2 regions of the Actinoplanes sp. NPDC048988 genome follow, and region 2 is predicted to be linked to the other one. Evidence: riboswitches for the same ligand, from Rfam matches in the RefSeq annotation. Region 2 holds a riboswitch; the other holds the start of a gene.
What was found. Region 2 has a riboswitch for S-adenosylmethionine ahead of ACGFJ7_RS16920 (aminotransferase class V-fold PLP-dependent enzyme). Riboswitches for the same ligand answer to the same signal wherever they lie in the genome.
Positions count from the first base shown of each region.

Region 1: linked by a shared signal. The riboswitch ahead of thrC (threonine synthase) and the one ahead of ACGFJ7_RS16920 (aminotransferase class V-fold PLP-dependent enzyme) in region 2 are both predicted to bind S-adenosylmethionine.

Region 1 is NZ_JBICTW010000001.1:1,393,191-1,399,797, reverse strand. It holds gene ACGFJ7_RS06390 (GNAT family N-acetyltransferase) at 1-62, shown strand, start outside; gene ACGFJ7_RS06385 (SDR family oxidoreductase) at 100-855, opposite strand; gene ACGFJ7_RS06380 (TetR/AcrR family transcriptional regulator) at 955-1,542, shown strand; SAM riboswitch class I at 1,619-1,751, shown strand; gene thrC (threonine synthase) at 1,763-3,049, shown strand; gene ACGFJ7_RS06370 (GNAT family N-acetyltransferase) at 3,291-4,271, shown strand; gene ACGFJ7_RS06365 (GNAT family N-acetyltransferase) at 4,253-5,257, shown strand; gene ACGFJ7_RS06360 (hypothetical protein) at 5,193-5,660, opposite strand; gene ACGFJ7_RS06355 (GNAT family N-acetyltransferase) at 5,660-6,169, opposite strand; gene ACGFJ7_RS06350 (hypothetical protein) at 6,409-6,607, shown strand, end outside.
Region 2 is NZ_JBICTW010000004.1:545,628-552,234, reverse strand. It holds gene ACGFJ7_RS16935 (lanthionine synthetase LanC family protein) at 1-250, opposite strand, end outside; gene ACGFJ7_RS16930 (hypothetical protein) at 289-444, shown strand; gene ACGFJ7_RS16925 (hypothetical protein) at 459-950, shown strand; gene ACGFJ7_RS16920 (aminotransferase class V-fold PLP-dependent enzyme) at 1,120-2,310, opposite strand; SAM riboswitch class IV at 2,346-2,462, opposite strand; gene ACGFJ7_RS16915 (DUF1684 domain-containing protein) at 2,522-3,298, shown strand; gene ACGFJ7_RS16910 (hypothetical protein) at 3,447-3,746, shown strand; gene ACGFJ7_RS16905 (FAD-dependent oxidoreductase) at 3,743-4,816, shown strand; gene ACGFJ7_RS16900 (flavin reductase family protein) at 4,813-5,301, shown strand; gene ACGFJ7_RS16895 (aspartate/glutamate racemase family protein) at 5,290-5,976, opposite strand; gene ACGFJ7_RS16890 (serine hydrolase domain-containing protein) at 6,049-6,607, shown strand, end outside.

The sequences.
Region 1 (6,607 bases), on a different contig from region 2:
GGCCCCCGGTCGTCGTCGACGGGGTGCCGGCCTGCCGGGCGATGCTGGGTCTCAGCGACTGACCAGGTCGCGGATCTCGACCGCCTTCGTCACGTGAGCTCAGAGGGCCGGGCCGAGCAGGAGACCGCCGTCGACGACCACGTCGGTGCCGGTGGTGAAGGGCGAGCCGGCCAGGTGAAGCAGGGTGGCGGTGATGTCGGCGGGTTCGCCGAGGCGGGGTACGGCGTACGGCGAAGGGTCGTAGAAGTCGGCGATCGGGCGGCCGCCGGGCTCGGCCGGCTCGGTGATCAGCTTGGTGGCGATCACGCCGGGGTGCAGGGCGTTGACCCGGATGTTGTCGCGGCCCAGTTCGAGGGCGGCGCTGCGGGTCAGGCCGCGCAGGGCCCACTTGGCGGCCACGTAGGAGGCGTAGCGGGACGTGCCGCCGTACGCCATGGTCGAGCCGATGTTGACGATCGCGCCGCCGCCCGCCCGGCGCATCGCGGGGGTGACCGCCTTGATGCCGAGGAACTGGCCGGTCACGTTCACCGCGAAGGTGCGGTCCCAGAGGTCCCGGCCGGTGGCCTCGATCGGTGTCGCCGGGTTCTGCGCTCCGGCGTTGTTGACCAGGATCGAGACTTTCCCGTACGCCTTCTCGGCGGCGGCCACGGCGGTCGTCCAGTCGTCCTCGCTGGTGACGTCGAGGCGTACCGGGAAGGCCCCCAGCTCCTCGGCGAGCTCGGTGGCCCGGGCCAGGCCGGTGGCCGTGCTGCCGATGACGACGTCGGCGCCCTCGGCGTGGAAGGCGCGGACGTGACTCTCGCCCATCCCGCCGGTGCCACCGGTGATCAGGACGGTGTGATCGGTGAAGCGCATGGTGCGTCCTTCGTTCGGAGGTGAGCTGACCGACTCACCTCACCATTCGGAGCCGAGGTGAGTCAAGTGACTCACCTCGCTGTTGGTCATACTGAGGGCATGAGCACGTACCACCAGCGCGTCGCCGAGCAGAAGCGCGCGGCGATCCTGGACGCGGCGACCGGCCTGTTTCTCGCGTCCGGCTACGACGGGACGTCGCTCGCGAAGATCGCCGACGCGGCCGGGGTCTCCAAGGCCACGCTGTTCAAGCAGTTCCCGACCAAGGCCGCGCTCTTCGACGCCATCGTCACCGAGTCGTGGCGGGTCGAGGACGCGGACGGTCCCGAGCCGCCGGTGGACGATCTGGAAGCGGGGCTGACGGCGATCGGCCGCCGCTACGTCGAGCTGCTGACGCGGCCGGGCATGACCGCGCTCTTCCGGATCGTCATCGCCGAGCTGCCGCGCTTTCCGGAGCTGGGCGAGGCCCAGTTCAGCCGGGGGAAGATGCCCTACTTCGAGTCGGTACGGCGGTACCTGTCCGACGCGAAGCTCGAGGACCCCGAGATGGCCGCGACCCAGTTCCTCGGCATGATCTCGAACTTCGTCTTCTGGCCGTCGCTGCTGCTCACCGACTGGGCGCCGGGCGCCGCCGCCAACGACAAGGCGGTCACCGAGGCCGTCCGTACGATGATCGCCCGCTACCGCTGAAGGGTGTGGCTCACACCTCGGGAACCCGCGAGCGTCTTACCGGGATTTCGTCGTAAGGTGTGGGAAACAACTGAATACCTCATCCAGAGGGGCAGAGGGAACGGCCCGATGAAGCCCCGGCAACCACCACGCAGTCTCGATGACGAGGCCGAGCGCGGCAGGTGCTAATTCCGTCCTCGCCGGCAGGTCGCCGCGGGGAAAGATGAGAGGGAAGGCCTCGATGACGTCTACCGTCAGTGCACCCAGCGCTACCACCACCACTTCGCCCGCCAAGGGTCTCGTCTGCCGTGCCTGCGGTGCGGAATACCCGCTGGTCGCGCAGCACGCCTGTTACGAGTGTTTCGGCCCGCTCGAGGTCGCCTACGACCAGGCGGCCCTCGCGCGGGTGACCCGGGCCGACATCGAGTCGGGCCCGCAGAACATCTGGCGCTACGCGGCGCTGCTGCCCGCCGGGCAGGACCCGGCCACCCGGGTGACCCTCGACCCCGGGCTGACGCCGCTGGTCAGCGCCCCGGCCCTGGCCGCCGCGGTCGGCCTGCGGGCGCCCCTGTACGTCAAGGACGACTCGGCCAACCCGACCCACTCGTTCAAGGACCGGGTCGTCTCGGTGGCGCTCACCGCGGCCCGCGGGCTCGGCTTCACCCGCTTCGCCTGCGCCTCCACCGGCAACCTGGCCAACTCGGTGGCCGCGCACGCGGCCCGGGCCGGCGCCCCCAGCATCGTCTTCATCCCGCACGACCTCGAGCAGGGAAAGATCATCACGACCGCTGTGTACGGCGGCGAGCTGGTGGCCATCGAGGGCTCGTACGACGACGTGAACCGGCTCTGCGGCGAGCTCGTGGAGACCGACGAGTTCGAGGACACCGCCTTCGTCAACGTCAACGTGCGCCCGTTCTACGCCGAGGGTTCCAAGACCCTGGGGTACGAGGTGGCCGAGCAGCTCGGTTGGCGCATCCCGGCTCAGGTGGTCATCCCGATGGCCTCGGGCGAGCTGCTGACCAAGGTCGACAAGGCGTTCAGCGAGCTGGTCGAGATCGGCCTGGCCGAGCCGCCCGAGGGCGGCTGGACGGTCTTCGGCGCCCAGTCGGCCGGCTGCAACCCGATCGCCACGGCGCTGCAGAAGGGCACCGACGAGATCGTCCCGGTGAAGCCGACCGGCATCGCGAAGTCGCTGAACATCGGCGACCCGGCGGCCGGGGCGTACGCGATCGAGGCCGTCAAGCGCACCGGCGGCTGGATGGACTACGCCGACGACGAGGAGATCCGCGCCGGCATCCGGCTGCTGGCCGAGACGACCGGCATCTTCGCCGAGACCGCCGGCGGCACCACTGTGGCCGTATTCAAGAAGCTTGTGGAGAGCGGAAAGCTCGACCCCGAGAAGGAGACCGTCGTCTACAACACGGGCGAGGGACTCAAGACCCTCGACGCGGTCGCCGGCCAGGTCGGCCCGACTCACACGATCAAGCCGTCGCTGAAGGGCGCGCGCGAGGCCGGCCTGCTCGGATAACACTCTGTAGTCGGCAATCTGCCAGCAAGTGAGAATTCCATCCCGCGAGGACTTGCGAACCGATCTCCGGGTCGGCAGGATGCTCTCTGCGGGAGGGCGCGACGCCGTACGCGGTCCCTCACCTCGAGCTTGGTGACAATCTCTCGAGGGACCCAACGACCCACTGCCGGAGGCGGTGTGCGTCCGTTCTCCCGACCAAAATCGTTCGCGTTCATGGCCGTCGCCCGGAAGGGTGGCGGCCATGCGTGTATCGATCGAGCCCTTTGACGGGCGGGATCCCGTCGCCTACCGGATCCTGCGGGCCGCGAAGCAACACGAATCCCCCGACCTGCCCTTCATGACCGAGAAAGCCTTCAAAGCGGGCCTGCTCCATCCGCCACCCGGCGCGGCCTTCGAGCGGTACCTCGGTCTGCTCGACGGCGAACCGGTCGGCTTCGGAGGACTGGAGCTGTTCCAGCTCGACAACCTCACCAACGCGCACATGGTGCTCGACGTCCTGCCGGAACACCGGCGGCACGGTGTGGGCCGGGCCCTCTACGAGTTCATGCTCGAGCGCGCCGCCGCGAACGGCCGCAAACACGTCATCGGCTCGACCGTGGACACCCACCCCGACGGCGCCGCGTTCGCCCGCGCGATGGGCGCCGTCGCGGGCCTGGAGGACACCCGTAGCCGGCTCGACCTGACCAAGATCGACGAGGGCCACCTCGACAAGCTGCGCGCGGAGGCGCTGGCCCACGCCGAGGGCTACCGGGTGATCGACTGGCTCGGTGTGCCGGCCCGCGAGATCATCGACGACGTCGCCTATCTGGAGAGCCGGCTGCTGGCCGACGCGCCGACCGGCGACATCGCCTGGGAACCGGAGAAGATCGACGCCGACCGCCTGCGCGAGGACGAGGAGGCGCGGCAGAAACGCGGCCGGATCAGCTACTGCGCGGGGGCGCTGCACGGCGACAAGCTGGTGGCCTGGACGGTCATCGCCGGCGAGCTGGCCCAGCCCGTACAGGCCTGGCAGCAGACCACGCTGGTCGACCCCGGCCACCGCGGCCACCGCCTCGGCCTGCTGGTGAAACTGGCCAACCTCGACAACATCCGCCACCACCGGCCCGGCATCGAGGCGATCGACACCTTCAACGCCTCGCAGAACGAGCACATGCTGCGGATCAACCGGGCCATGGGCTACCGCGCGGTCGAGACCTCCACCGAATGGCAGCACGACCTGTGAGCGGGCGGGTGCGCACCGAGCCGCTCGGTGAGGCGGTGGAGACGGCGTACGCGATCGCTCGCGCCTGTCAGGAGCACGACCAGCCGGACGTTCCGTTCTCCTCGCTGGAGGGCTATCGGGCCGCCGTGGCGAACGGGTGGCCGGATTACGCGTACGAGCGCAGCCTGGGTCTGCTGGACGGCGAGCCGGTCGGGCTGCTGACCCTGGGGCTGCCGCAGGACGACAACCTCGACACGGTCGACCTCGAGCTGGGCGTGCTGCCCTCGGCGCGGCGGCAGGGCGTGGGGCGGGCGCTGTGGGAGCTGGCCGTGGCGCGCACGCACGAGCTCGGCCGTCGCCACCTGATCGGGCCGACCGTGCAGAGGCACCCGGACGGCGGCGCGTTCGCCACCGCGATGGGCGCCACGGCCGGGCTCGAGGAGATCCGCAGCCGGCTCGACCTCGCCACGGTCGACCAGCCCTACCTCGACAAGCTGCTGGCCGAGGCGTGGGCGGGGGCCGGCGACTACCGGCTGGTGCAATGGAGCGGGGTGGCACCCGACGACATCATCGACGACGTGGCCTACCTCAGCGGCCGCCTCCTCACCGACTCGCCCGTCGGCGACCTCGCCTGGGAAGCGCAGAAGGTCGACGCCGAGCGGATCCGCGAGGACGAGCGGTCACGGGCCCGGCGCGGGCGCACCACCTACCACTCCGGCGCGCTGCGCGACGGGCGCCTGGTCGCGGTGACGACCATCTCGGTCGAGAACGAGAAACCGGCGCAGATCTGGCAGAGCATCACCCTGGTCGACCCGGAGCACCGAGGTCACCGGCTCGGGCTCGTGGTCAAATTGGAGAACCTGCGGTACGTCCGGGAGAGCGACCCGCGGGTCGAGGTGATCGACACGTTCAACGCGGCCAGCAACGAGCACATGCTGCGGGTCAATCGCGCGATGGGATTCCAGCCGGTGGAGTCGCTGATCCAGTGGCAGAAGACCGTCGCCTGACGTGCCGCTTGTACCCGCCCGCGTCCAGGCCGGCCATCCGCTCGAAGATGTTGCGGGAACCGTAGGTGCGTGACATCGCGTACGAATAGCCGCACGCCACCCAGTAGGCGGGCCAGAACAGCGGTCCGAGTACGGCGTACTGGGTGGCGTGGTGGGATTCGTGCCCGAACAGGGCCTGCTTCTCGGGCGAGAGGAGCCAATCGGCCGTCCGCCTCGTCATGATCACCGAGCCCACCGTGAAACACGTCGCGGGCGGCACCCGAAGCCGGTAACCCTCGGCGATCAACACCCCGTTCCGGCCGCGCCGCAGCTTGGCGCCGCCCAGCTTGGCGACGAGCAGGCCCACGGCGGTGGTCCCGTTCACCGCGGTGATCAGGCTGCGCGCCACATGCCGCCGGGCCATCAGATCCGCCGCCGCATGCGCAGCTCGGTCAGGGCCGGCAGCACCGGGTGGGGCACGCGTTCGCCGGTGTCTTCAAAACCGAGTTTCTCGTACGCCCGGACGGCCCGATCATTGCCGACGACCACCTCGAGCATCGTCCGGCGCCGCCCGGCCCGCCGCGACCAGTCGAAGACGGCCTCCATCAGCTCCGGAAGCACCTTGCCGCCCCGGTAGGCGGGGGTGACATAAACGGCGAAGACCACGGTCTCGGGCGCCGAATCGTGGGCGACAGTGCCGCCGGCGTGACCGATGAGCCGCTTGCCGGGCCCGGGATCGGCCACGAAGTTGGCGATCTCGTCCCCGGTCGCGGCCTGGGCGATGCGCTGGCGGTAGCCCTCGTGCGACCGGGCGGCCGCCTGAGCCAGCGTCTCGAGAAAGGCGAGCGGGCTGTCGGCCAGCATCTCGAGCCGAAGAGCCCGCATCCGCGCCGCGTCGCCGACGGTGACCCGGTGCACGCTCCAGCTGTCCATGCCGTCCTGACTACCCGCTGACCACCCCTCCGGCAACCCGTTAGCGGTAATCGGACCGGTGGAAGCCGCAGCCTCGTGAGCCGCGGCGAGCAGATGCCCGGCGGCACCGCCATCACGGCGCTGTCCGACACCAGCCTCACCGAGCGGAGGTGGCGCGACGTTCGCCGGCTGAGCCAGGACCGGCGCGACGAGGACGCCCGCGCGACCCGTTCGCCGGAGTCGACTCCCCGATCGACCAGATGGGCACGCCGATCTGCAGATCGACCTGGCTGAAGCTGTCGCCTGGACAGCAGGAGGCGCTGTGTCCGCGCTGTCGGCCCGACATGTCTCCGGTGGCGATGGTGGGGGTGCTGATCGCCGGGCACGCGACTCTCGCCTGGTTCGGCGTCGATTCGTGGTGGATCGCGGCGGCCGTGGTGAGCGGTCTGCTGCTTTTCG
Region 2 (6,607 bases):
GCACCGCGCGCTGGGCGACCGCCGTACCCGTCAAGCCGAAATACAACGAGCAGTCGTCGACCTCGGCCAGGGCGGCCGCACCTCGAAGAGCCGCGTCGCCGTAGCGATTGTCGCCGAAGTGGCGGTGACCCTCCAGCAGCGCGAGCACGGCACCCGCGCCGCCGCTGTACAGCGAGTGGTCGCCCGCCGGCACCGACTCGATCATCCAGTCGAGAGCACCGGCGGCCAGCTCCTCCGCGCCTGCCGTCATGGTGTGGCAGCCTGCCATGACCGTCTAGGGTCGTCCGCATGGCGACACGGCTCGTGCAGATCACCATGAAGGCCCGGGACGACGCGGCGCTGGGCTGGACGCTCTCCAGCGGGGGTCCCGGCGTCACCAACCTCGAGCCCGTGAGCCTCACCGACCCGGAAGGCAACGAGTTCTGCCTGCCGACCCCGGCCTGAGCAGGAAAGACGCGATGAGGGAGAACGACTGGCGGGATCCGGAGTGGGTGGCGGGTGCCCATGAGTGGACCGCCGGGCATCTGGACGCGCCCGCGGTGGGGGCTGTTGAAGAGGTTCGGGTGCGGCCGTGGTCGGTTTCGCATCGGGTGATGACGGGGGCGGGGGCCCGCTGGTTCAAGGCGAACATCACCGGGTGTCGCTATGAGGCGGGGCTGGCGGCGGCGCTTGCCGAGTGGGTGCCGGGGCGGACGCTGGCGCCGATCGCGGTGGACACCGAGCGGGGCTGGCTTCTCACGGCGGACGCCGGGCCGACGCTGCGCGATCTCGGTGACGGCGGTCACTCGACGACAACGTCTTCGCCGGGTTCCGGTTCTTCGACTGGGGTGACGCCAGCGTCGGGCATCCGTTCGGGTCGCTGCTCGTCGCGCTGGGTGTGGCCGGTGCGGATCGGGCGGAGCGGCTTCGGGACGCGTACCTGGAAGTCTGGTCGGACCTGGGGTCGCTGAAAAGCCTTCGCCGCTCCGCCTCGCTCGCCTTCCGCCTGGCTCGCGTGTCCCGGGCCATGGCCTGGCGTCGGGCGGTCGAGGGTGCGGCCCTGCCCGTCGACGAGGACTTCCGCACCGCGGCCGACTGGTGGCTCGGGCAGCTGCCCGAGCCCACGCCGATCTCGAGGGTCTAGAGGAGCCGCAGGTCGGTGAGGGCGTCGACCAGGCGGGTGACGTCCTCGGCGGTGGAGCCCAGGCCGAAGCTCGCGCGCAGCAGGCCGGGGGCGGTCTCGCAGCCCTCGGTGGTGGCGTGGCCGGTCAGGCGGCGGACGAGCGGGTGGGCGCAGAACTGGCCGGCCCGCACGCCGATGCCGTAGTCGCGGCCCAGGCGCTCGGCGACGCCGGACGGGTCCGGCAGGGCGAAGGAGACGATGCCGACGCGCGGGACCTCGCCGCCGAACAGGGAGACGCCGTCCAGGCCGGCGAGCAGGCTCTGCTCGTGGTCCAGCAGGGCGGCCCGGTCGGCGCGCAGCAGCGCGTCGCAGACCGCGCCGAGGGCCACCGCGCCGATCAGGTTGGGGGTGCCGCCCTCGTGGCGGGCGGGGCCGGTGGCCCAGGTGACGTCGCCGGCGAGGTCGCCGACGGCGGCGCTGGCGCCACCGCCGTACAGGTAGGGCTGGGCCTCGTCGAGCCAGTCCTGACGGCCGGCCAGAACCCCGGCGCCAAAAGGTGCGTAAAGCTTGTGCCCGGACAAAGCGATGTAGTCGGCGCCGAGATCGTCGAGAGAGACGGGCACGTGGGGAGCCAACTGGGCCGCGTCGACGACGACCCGGGCGCCGTGGGCGTGCGCGATGTCGGCCAGTTGGCGGACGGGCCAGATCTCGCCCGTGACGTTGCTGGCTCCGGTCACCGCGAGGAGTGCCGGGCCGCTCACCGCGGACAGCGCCTGCTCGACGGCGGCCAGCGCGGAGGCGACAGAGGTGGGCGCGGGCAGGCGGACCGGGGAGGGCCAGGGGAGCAGGTTCGCGTGGTGCTCGCCGTCGAAGACGATCGTGGTGGTGCCCTCGGGGAGCGAGCGGGCGAGCAGGTTGAGCGAATCGGTGGTGTTACGGGTGAAGACGACCTCGTCGCCGGGGCGGCAGCCGAGGAATTCGGCCACGATGTCGCGGGCGCGCTCGTACTCGAGGGTCGACTTCTGCGAGCGGCGGCCGGTGCCGCGGTGCACGCTGCCGTACAGCGGAAGCAGGCTGGTCACGGCGTCGGCGGCGACCCGGACGGCCGGGGCCGAGGCCGCGTAGTCGAGGTGGGCGAAACGCACCGTACGGCCGTCGGGAAGATCAACCGTGAGGTCGGCGCCGATGATGTCGAGTTCGTCGGACATGGATGTGCCTCCGCATGGGTCGGGGACCCACCGCGGGCCCGCGCTTGCCCGCGTCGTCTTCGGCGCGAGCCTGGTCCTCACCCGGGGCACCCCATCGCGAACGCAAGGGTTGCCGGCCAGCGAGCCGGGGCTTGTCACTGGCGCTCATGACCTCCAGATCGAGACTAGCACCACCTATCTCCTACCGGGCAAGTAGGCATATGGTCGTCGCATGACGAAGCAGACTTGGGCCGAGTGGCACGCCGCGCACGAGCAGAACCGTGCCGACCGCCACGGGTTCCTCGCGGTGACCAGCCTCAACTTCCTCAACGAGACCCCGCAGCGCTTCACCGACGCCCCGGGCGAGTGGAGCACCGGACCGGACGGCGTAGTGGTCGACCTCACCGACGGCGAGTCCCTGACGGTCGACGGCGCCGAGGTGACCGGCCGGCACAGCTTCGGGGTGCTGCCCGAGCGCGGCGGCGTCACGGCCGGCTACGGCGACGCCGTGATCGAGGTGGCCAAGCGCAGCGGCTTCGACATCGTGCGGCCCCGGCACCCCGACAACCCGGTGCGTACGGGATATCGGGGCACCCCGGCCTTCGAGCCCACCGAGAAGTGGGAGCTGAGCGGGCGCTACGTGCCGTTCGAGGAGCCGCGGCAGATCACCGTGGGTGCGGCCGTCGAGGGTCTGGAGCACGTGTACGAGTCGCCGGGCCGGGTGGAGTTCGAGGCGCTGGGCACCCCGCTCGCCCTGACCGTGTTCAACGGGCACGCGCCGGGCACCTTCTTCGCGCTGTTCACCGACGAGACCTCGGGCGTGACCACGTACGCGGCCAACCGGAGCCTGGCCATCGACGCTCCCGCCGCCGACGGTTCCGTGGTGCTCGACTTCAACAAGGCCACGAACCTGCCGTGCGCCTACACGGAGTTCGCGACCTGCCCGCTGCCGCCGGCCGAGAACAGGCTGCCGATCGCCGTGGAGGCCGGCGAGAAAACCCCGGCGTGACCCCCGGGCTCGTACGAGCCGGCCCGGACCCGACCGTCCACAAAGGATACGGTCAAGCTGGTGGCCCTCGACGTGGTGAACGCGTTGCGGGACAGCGGGAAGCCGCGGTCGTCTTCACTGCCCTGCCGATGCCGGAGGACGCCCTGACATGCTCGGTGGGGCGGTCGATTTGTCCGAAGAAAAGCTGGACGAGCCGCTTCCCTCGTGGGCGGTGGCGCGGGACACCGGCCGCTGGTCGGTCGCGGGCACCCCAGAGCAGCTGGCCGCCGCCGTACCGGAAAGATTCGAGGCCGGTGTTCGCGACGTATTGTCGATCAACGGCATCGCCGGCGACCGCACGCACGACTTCGTGGTCGGCGGCCCGCCGACCGAACCACGCCGGCGCGGCATCGTCAAGGAGGACTACCGCGGCAGCACCCTCCGCGACAACTTGGGACTGACGCTATGACACTGGACGCGATCGTCGTCGGCGGCGGGGCGATGGGCTCGGCCGCGGCCTGGCAGCTCGCCCGGCGCGGCGCCGACGTGGCGCTGCTGGAACGGTTCGAGCCGGGGCACAAGCACGGCGCCTCGCACGGGGCGTCGCGGATCTTCCGGTTCGCGTACGCGCAGCCCGACTACATCACGCTGGCCCGCGAAGCCCTCGACCTGTGGCGGGAACTCGACCCGTCGCTGGTCGAGCTGACCGGCGGGGTCGACCACGGCGACCGCACGTCGATCGAGCCGATCGCCGCGGCCCTGGCCGCGGCCGGGGTGCCCGGCCAGTGGCTCCCGAAGGAGGAGGCCACCGCGCGCTGGCCGGGGCTGCGCTTCACCGGCCCGGTCTTCTTCCACCCGTCCAGCGGGCGCGTGCACGCCGACCGCGCGGTGGCCGCTCTGCAGACGGCCGCGTCGAAGCTCGGCGCCGACGTGCGGCACGAGACCGAGGTCACCGCCATCACCGTGCGCGGGGACGACGACGTGGAGGTCGTCACGGCCGGTGCGACCCTGCGGGCGCGCCGGGTCGTCGTGGCGGCCGGCGCCTGGACGTCGAAGCTGCTGCCCGGCCTGCTGCCCCTGCGGGTGACCCAGGAACAACCGGCCCATTTCACGCCGCTCCCCGGGCTCTCATGGCCCAGCTTCATCCACCACGACGGCGGCGCCGGCGTCTACGGGCTGCTCACCCCCGGCGAGGGTGTGAAGGTGGGCTTCCACGGGAACGGGCCGGTGGTGGACCCGGACGTACGCGACTACGCCGCGGAGCCCGTACGGGCGGAACGCCTTCGTGACTACGTACGGCAATGGGTCCCCGGGGTCGACCCGGACCGTGACGTGCCGATCAGCTGTACCTACACGACCACCCCGACCTCGGACTTCGTCGTCGACCGCCACGGGCCGCTGGTGATTGCCGCCGGCTTTTCCGGGCATGGTTTCAAGTTCACGCCGGCGATCGGGCGGCTGCTGGCCGACCTGACCACCACCGGCACCCCGGCGATCCCCCGATTCGCCCTCCCCCTCGGACAGGAGAGCCGCCCATGACCATGCAGTCGGCGCTGGAACCGCTGCGCCTGCGGCGCGTCTTCGGTTCCTTCCCCACCGGCGTGACCGTCGTGTCGGCGCTCGTCGACGGCAAGCCCGCCGGCCTCGCGGCCAACTCGTTCGTCTCCGTGTCGCTGGACCCGCCGATGGTCTCGCTCTGCGTGGCGCACACCTCCACCACCTGGCCCACCTTGCGCCGGGCCGGCCGTCTCGGCGTCAGCGTGCTCGGCGCCCACCAGGAACAGGCCGGCCGCCAGCTCAGCGCCCGCGACGTCGATCGTTTCGCCGCGCTCGACTGGCGCACCAGCCCCGACGGCGCGGTCTTCCTGGAGGGCTCCAGCGCCTGGCTGGACTGCTCCATCGACCGCGAGATACCGGCCGGCGACCACGACATCATCCTGCTGCGCGTGCACGACCTCGACGCCGACGAGTCCGTGCCGCCGCTGGTCTTCCACGGCAGCACGTACCGGTCGCTAGCCCTCTGACAGCATCCAGTCGAGCGCGGCCTCGACGTGGAGCAGCGTGGTGTCGTACACCCGCAACGGGCTCTGCTCCTGATCCAGCAGGAGACCGATCTCCGTGCACCCGAAGATCACCGCTTCCGCCGGCAGTTTTTCCAGGATGCGCAGGTACGCCTGGCGTGAGCCCTCCTCGACCCGCCCCTGACAGAGCTCGTCGAAGATGACCCGGTGCACGGTGTCCCGGTCCTCCTGATCGGGAACGACGACGGTGAGGCCGTTCGCTTCCAGCCGCTTTCGGTAGAAGTCCTGCTCCATCGTGTAGCGCGTCCCCAGCAGAGCGACCTCCTTGACGCCGTCGTCCAGCAGCGCCCGCGCCGTGCCGTCCGCGATGTGCAGAACCGGAATGTCGACCGCGTCCTCGATGGCGCCGATCACCCGGTGCATGGTGTTGGTGCAGAGAATCAGGCCCTCGGCGCCGGCCCGCTCCAGCTTCCGCGCGCACTCACCGAGGAACTTCCCGGCCTCGTCCCAGGCCCCGGCCACCTGCATCCGCTCGATCTCGGCGAAGTCCACCGTGTAGGTGACGCTGTGCGCCGAATGCAGCCCGCCGAGGCGCTCCCGCACCCCACGGTTGAGCCGCTGATAGTAGTAGTCGGTCGATTCCCAGCTCATGCCGCCGAGCAGCCCCAGAACTCGCATGCACCCATGCTCTCGCGCCGGCCGCGCGGCGCCGACGGCCAATTCGCTTGACGCGGCTGATGTGCTGCGGACATGGACCCTGTACGCGCGGCGTTCGAACAGAACTTCACCGACGGGCTCGAAGTCGGTGCGAGCTTCTGCGCGACCGTCGACGGCGAGATCGTGGCCGACCTGTGGGGCGGGCACGCCGACGCGGCCCGCACCCGCCCGTGGGAGCGCGACACGATCGTCAACGTCTACTCGATCACCAAGACGATGGCGGCACTGACCGCGCTGCTGCTCGCCGACCGGGGCGACCTCGACTTCGGCGCCCCGGTGGCCCGCTACTGGCCCGCGTTCGCGGCCGGCGGCAAGGACGAGGTCACGGTCGCGCAGGTGATGAGCCATTCGGCCGGATTGTCGGGCTGGCGTGCGCCGCTGGAGCCGGAAGACCTCTACGACTGGGAGAAGGTCACCACGCTGCTGGCCGCTCAGGAACCGTTCTGGAAACCCGGCACCGCCTCGGGCTATCACGCGGTCACCCAGGGCTTCCTGATCGGTGAGATCGTCCGGCGCGTCACCGGCCGTACCCTGGGAACCGTCTTTCGATCGGAAATAGCCGAGCCGCTGGGCGCCGACTTCCACATCGGGC